Regions from separate parts of the Rothia sp. 110740021-2 genome, predicted to be linked through region 1. Evidence: riboswitches for the same ligand, from Rfam matches in the RefSeq annotation. Region 1 holds a riboswitch; the other holds the start of a gene.
The links. Region 1 has a riboswitch for S-adenosylmethionine ahead of ACUXHH_RS07515 (methylenetetrahydrofolate reductase). Riboswitches for the same ligand answer to the same signal wherever they lie in the genome.
Positions count from the first base shown of each region.

Region 2: linked by a shared signal. The riboswitch ahead of ACUXHH_RS06470 (bifunctional o-acetylhomoserine/o-acetylserine sulfhydrylase) and the one ahead of ACUXHH_RS07515 (methylenetetrahydrofolate reductase) in region 1 are both predicted to bind S-adenosylmethionine.

Region 1 covers NZ_JBSZFE010000003.1:56,169-59,373, reverse strand. The annotation lists gene ACUXHH_RS07520 (ABC transporter ATP-binding protein) at 1-1,299, opposite strand, end outside; SAM riboswitch class I at 1,645-1,761, shown strand; gene ACUXHH_RS07515 (methylenetetrahydrofolate reductase) at 1,879-2,784, shown strand; gene metE (5-methyltetrahydropteroyltriglutamate--homocysteine S-methyltransferase) at 2,947-3,205, shown strand, end outside.
Region 2 covers NZ_JBSZFE010000002.1:113,359-116,563, forward strand. The annotation lists gene metX (homoserine O-acetyltransferase MetX) at 1-379, opposite strand, end outside; gene ACUXHH_RS06470 (bifunctional o-acetylhomoserine/o-acetylserine sulfhydrylase) at 570-1,916, opposite strand; SAM riboswitch class IV at 2,020-2,132, opposite strand; gene ACUXHH_RS06475 (ABC transporter ATP-binding protein) at 2,489-3,205, shown strand, end outside.

The sequences.
Region 1 (3,205 bases):
AAGATTTTCACGCACAGTCAGTTCATAACGGCCGTAGTCTTGACTCACCAAACCAACATTTGACAACATATTGTATTTACTCTCAGAAGAAGCACCCTTATACGTTATGCTCCCCTGGGCAATTGGTGTAATTCCAAGAATTGCATTTATTAGCGTTGTTTTTCCCGCGCCTGAGGCACCAACTACTGCAATCATTTGATTATTCATCAGCTCAAGATTAATATCTTTAAGCGCAAAAGACGACGCGCCCTCATACTGAACGGATACATCTTTGCATATAATTTTTGAAATATTTTCATGGTTAGGGTTAGAAGTTTTCATCTCAGAAGCATGGTCGTAAGTATCAGAGTCGCATACCCTTCGGAATTGCTGAACAGATAATGCTCCATTAATAATCTGACCAAATGAATATCCCACCTCTTGGGTCGCGTCAACACAGGCAATGATTCCAATCAGCGATCCGGCCACATACGATATATCGGCACCTGAATCCACAAGGAAGTACAGGGACGCAAAGAGTAAGACAGAGCAGAGTAGCCCTGCAACTATGGAGACAATTCCTCTAACACTTTCAAGGCTCAATTCCCTACCGGCCGCCCGGCGTCGCCAGGACGCTACGCGTTGCGAGAAAAATCGGGAAGCTCTCATGAGGTGAAGCTCTTGGGCTCGGCTCTGAGCCATCAGGTTGTCTAGATAGTAGTTCTCTGCCCGATAATCCTCGTACATTAGGGTGTATATAGCGTAATCACGTTTAGCGAGAATCACCATTGCAGTGGCTAGGGGCAATGAACACAGTGCCGCAAAAATTGCTGCCACAATGCTGACGTTCGCAATATTAAGACAGAGAAGTAACACCATTGCGAAGGCACTCACCAGTGTCATAACTGACATGGTGTGAACCTGCAATTCCTGTTTCGATATTGCCTCTCTAGCAGCACGTATATCTTCCTGTGATTTTGTGCTACCTATATCAGATAACGGAAATGTAGATAACCTGGTATTTAACATGCGGTGGACCCGATAGTTCATCTTTGATTTGAGGATGCGCATGTTACTTATGACCCAGCGTTGAGCAATAATATTAATTCCGACAACAAGGGCAAGAGCAACAATATAAATCCAGGCCGCGCCACCATTTGAACCGCTCAAAGCTGACACCGTATTACCAATCAGCAAGGATTGGCTCAGGGGAATGCAGGCAATGACGGCTAGCGACAGGGCGGCGCTCACCAGGGTTGTGGGACAGGTTTTCCAGGCTAGGCGGAAGGACCAGAGTATAGAGGAAAATAGATTTTTCATTCTCACCACGCTCACAAAGTCATATTGAACTCATCTTTGAGATCTGAAAATCCTCGATGAGCGGACATCGAAACACTACCCGTGCTTCATTAGTTACTCTACTCTTCAATGAAATTTAAAACACACATATTCGCGCGTGTCCAAGAATATTAAGCAGATATATCTGTGATATTTTCAGGCATCCAGGGTCAGCCGACAGCTCTACCCGCAACGCCCCCAGCACCCTTCGTCATAGTCAGTCATATTAAGTTCATATTTCTCCCCAATGTCATGTCCAGAAATATTAGGACATCAACCGCCGCATCCCTTGCATCCCCTCGGAGGCGGTGGGTAGAGTGAAAGCGTTATCTATCAAGAGCGACCGAGAGATCTGGCTCGTCGACGTCGCAGCAACCTCGCCAGTATCCCCCACCGTCACGGTGCAGGGTACGGACAAGGTGCTCCCGCCAGAACCGATAGAGAAGAATACCCTTCGGCACCCCTTGATGATGTGCACCCGCAAACCGGTACAGCGCATCCTGCAGAAGAATTCACGTACCCTCCCGGTGCGTATCTATCGGGTGAACACGAAGGAAGGTTATGACGACAGTTCACCCGGCTCTTTCTTTTGAGCTGTTCCCACCCCGCTCACACGCAAGCTGCGAGTCGCTACTCCACACCATTGCCGAGCTTGAGGGCACCAACCCCGACTACGTGTCGGTCACCTACGCCGGTGACGCGAAGCGCCGCCAGAAGACCCTCGCGCTGCTCGACCACCTGGTGCATGAAACCTCCCTCACCCCGCTGGCTCACCTGATTTGCGCAGGCCATTCGGTGCACGAGCTGGAGCGTGCAGTCCGCCTGATTCTGGGTCTGGGTGTGCGCGGTTTCCTGGCTCTTCGCGGTGATATTCAGGAAGGTCAGGTTTCTGAACTTCCTTTCGCCCGCTACCTGGTGGAGCTCATTCGCCGCGTGGAGCGTGAAGATTTCGCCCACCTGGCAGCTGGCAAGGTGTCGATTGGTGTAGCGGCGTACCCGCAGAAGCACCCCGAGTCCGCATCCCTGCTGCAGGATATTGAGATTCTGCTGTCGAAGCAGCGTGCCGGCGCGGACTTCGCTATCACTCAGGTGTTCTTCGAGGATGAACGCTACAGCGCCCTGGTCGATTCGGCGCACCTGGCGGGCGTGGATATTCCGATTATTCCGGGCATCATGCCGGTAACCTCGCTGAAGCGCCTACAGAACCTCTGCCAGATGGCGGGCATACCGGTTCCGGCAGATCTTGCGTACCGCCTTGAGACGGCAACCAGTAGCGCTGAGCTGCACCGCATCGGCGTGGAGTACGCGCTGAACCAGTGCCGCACCGTGATGGACGCGGGCGCACCGGGTCTGCACTTCTTCACCTTCAACGAGCATGCGGCGGTTCTGGACGTTCTGGATCAGCTGGATTTGCCGCGGTACAGTAACCGTTTCTCTCAGTCGCTGAGCGAACTGGAATACGCCTAAAAACCCCGCTTTAACCCATAACGCTCCTTGTCGGATGCGTTTCCACTTTCTCCCCCACAAATATTCCGGGAGTTGTTGAGTTCTCCGTTTCACCACCCACTGCCGGGTGGCGAAACACCGGAGCTGACTCCCATATCTATCCCCAGTAAAGGAATAACTATTATGTCGAACACCGCATTCCCCACCGCAACCATTGTTGGCTACCCCCGCGTGGGCCGCTTCCGTGAACTGAAGAAGGCTCAGGAGGCTTTCTGGAAGGGCAAGGCTACCCTGCAGGAGCTGCAGGACACCGCTGCTGACGTACAGCGCACCTACTTCGAGCGCGTAACCGCCGCCGGTCTGAAGGCTGATAACTACTCGATTCCGGCGACCTTCTCCTACTACGACCAGGTGCTTGATGTGGTTCGCCTGTTCACCCTGG
Region 2 (3,205 bases), on a different contig from region 1:
GGGCAATCACAAAATAACGGTTAGTGTCTACGACCGAGCCGGGCCCCACGATGCCTTCCCACCAGCCATCCGATTCAATAGCCCGAATCAGCGGGGCGGGCATGTCGGGGGTGGGTACGCCCCGAGAGACATGCGTATCGCCAGTGAGTGCATGCAAAATCAGGATGGCATTGTCGCCAGCCTCATTGAGCGTACCCCAGGTTTCGTAGCCGATAGTGACCTGCGGAAGAATCACGCCGGATACGAGCTCCAAATCGCCGATGTTCAGCTGACGCAGATAGCCTTGTGCTTCGGGGTGTTCGCGCTGGGTACCTGCCACGGGGATGGGCGCGGTAACAGGCTGGGTGGTACCGGACTGGTTAGTGCTCTGGGTAGTCATGGGGGTCCCTTCACTGGGTTTGGCCGGCAAGGTAGTGCCGGGTGTGAGCGGGGTACTCGTCTGTGGGTAGAAGGAGCAACGGGTGGGGCGGCATCAGCGCCGCGCAGTGACAAAACGCTCCGTAACGGGGAATCCGCAGGTGGACCGAAAAGCCGTAGCTTACCGGTCCACCTGCGGATTACATCACCGTTTAGGAGAGGGTGTCAAAGCCCAGCTGCAGGTCGGCGAGAATATCATCAATGTTCTCAATGCCTACTGCCAGGCGCACAAAGTTCGGGTACACGCCGATCTTCTCCAGCTCCTCAGCGGAAAGCTGGGAGTGGGTGGTGGAGGCGGGGTGAATTACGAGCGAGCGCACGTCACCGATGTTCGCCACATTGGAGTGCAGCTTCAGGGCATCTACGAAGTCGCGGGTCTGCTCCAGGGTTGCGTCTTTGAGGGTGAAGCCGAGAACCGCGCCGGGGCCCTTGGGCAGGTACTTCTGTGCACGCTCGTACCAGGGGGAGGATTCCACGCCAGCCCAGATGACCTTCTCGACCTGCGGGTTTGCTTCGAGCCAGTGGGCAACCTTGGTAGCGTTTTCAATGTGGCGTTCGATGCGCAGAGAGAGAGTTTCCAGACCGATACCGATGTTGAAGGCGTTGGTCGGGGAGATGGCGGCACCGGTGTCGCGCAGCAGGGAGACGCGCGCCTTCAGGATGTAGGAGAGGTTCGCGCCGAATGCGGAGTCCTTGCCCAGGTCGCGTGCGTAGACCAGGCCGTGGTAGCCGGGGGCGGGCTGGTTGAACTTGGGGAACTTCTCGGGGTCTGCACCGTAGTCGAAGTTACCGGAATCAACGATTACGCCGCCGATGGAGGTTCCGTGGCCACCCAGGTACTTGGTTGCGGAGTGGACGACCACGTCCGCGCCATGTTCGATGGGGCGCAGCAGGTAGGGGGTGGGTACGGTGTTGTCCACAATCAGGGGTACACCGTTTTCGTGCGCAATTGCAGCAATAGGCTCAATGTCGAGCACGTCGTTACGGGGGTTAGGCACGGACTCGCCGTAGAAGAGCTTGGTGTTGGGGCGGACTGCGGCGCGCCATGCGTCCAGGTCGTCCGGGTCCTCAACGAAGGTGGTTTCGATACCGAGGTCGGCGAGGGTGTACTTGAGCAGATTGTAGGTGCCGCCGTATACGGAGGGCGATGCAACTACGTGGTCGCCTGCACCGGCAATGTTCAGGATTGCGTAGGTGATAGCTGCCTGACCGGATGCCAGCAGTAGCGCGCCAACGCCGCCTTCCAGGGAAGCGATACGGTTTTCAATTGCTTCCTGGGTGGGGTTGTTGAGGCGAGTGTAAATGGGGCCCAGCTCGGCGAGGGCGAAACGGTTCGCTGCCTGCTCGGCGCTTTCAAAGACGAAAGAGGTGGTCTGGTAGATGGGTAGTGCCCGAGCTCCCGTTGCGGCATCCGGCGCCTGACCTGCGTGAATCTGGCGGGTTTCGAACTTCCAACCGGCGGGGTTGGCGGGAGTCGGGACGGTAGTGTTGTTGCTCATGCGTGGCTCCTAATGGGGATTCTTAGGGGGCCGCATGCCGACGGTACAGGAATCGTCGTCGAATAATCCTGTCACGATTGATGTACCGTTTTCGGTCACATCGGTCCCGCGCTTGCGTCACGCTCTTGCGTGCCGCCCGGTCTTCACCCAGGGCACCCCACCGCGGAGGAGGGTTGCCGGCCAGCTAGCTGGGGCTTATCGCTGGCGCTCTTGACCTGTTATTTAGAGTGTCATAGGGCACGGGGTGGGGTCAAGGGTTTTGTGGGTGTGCGGTACTTTAAGACATTTCATTGCAAAGATGACGTTTTTTAACGTCTGTCACCAAAAATCGCCTGCAACAAAACGTGAGTGACGATGCCGGGACAGTCAGAGGGCGAGGTAATTAGAATGCGGAGGTGAACACCCACTATTTGCGTAGTAACCTCCATCACTTTTATCTGTGCTTTTCGGTACACTGAAATGACACATACACTCACGCAGGGTACAACTCGCTACGGCTCGCTAAGCCGCTTATCCTGCTCAACATCCCTCCGGTATAGGAGCCAGAGGGTCATACCCGAAGGTTACCTACCATGTCTCTTGTTCTTGACGCCACGCAACTCAGCCGAGTCTTTGGCAAAGGTAAAAATACCTTTACCGCCGTCGACCGGGTGTCACTTCGCGTCAGTTCCGGGGAAATTCACGCCCTCCTCGGCCCCAACGGTGCGGGCAAAACGACGACCGTGCAGATGTGCTCGACTCTGCTCACCCCCACCGGCGGTAGCCTCACCGTGAACGGTATTGACGCTATCGCCCACCCGCAACGGGCGCGCCGTCACGTGGGCCTCGCGCTGGGCGGGGAGAACGGCTTCTACCCGCGCGCCAGTGCCCGCGATAATCTGCTGTTCTTTGCCGATGTTACGGGGGTTTCCGGGCGGGCCCGAGGGCACGAGGTTGAGCATGCCCTAGCCCGTGTGGAACTCACCGATGCGGCAACGCGGCCTGTCCAGGAGTTTTCCCGCGGCATGAAGCAGCGCCTACATATTGCCCGTGCACTGCTCGGCTCCCCCGCTCTGCTCCTGCTGGATGAGCCGACCAACGGGCTCGACCCCGATATCGCCCTAACCGTACGAACCCTTATCCGTTCTCTCGCGGAAGACGGCGCCGCCATTCTGCTCACAAGCCACCTGCTGGGCGAAATCGAGGACCTGGCGCACACCATCACCGTCTTGGGCGCTGGCTCCGTTGCTGTGAGCGGCAGTCTCGAGGACGTTGCCGCGCACGCAGGTATTGCCGCCACGACCGTGGTT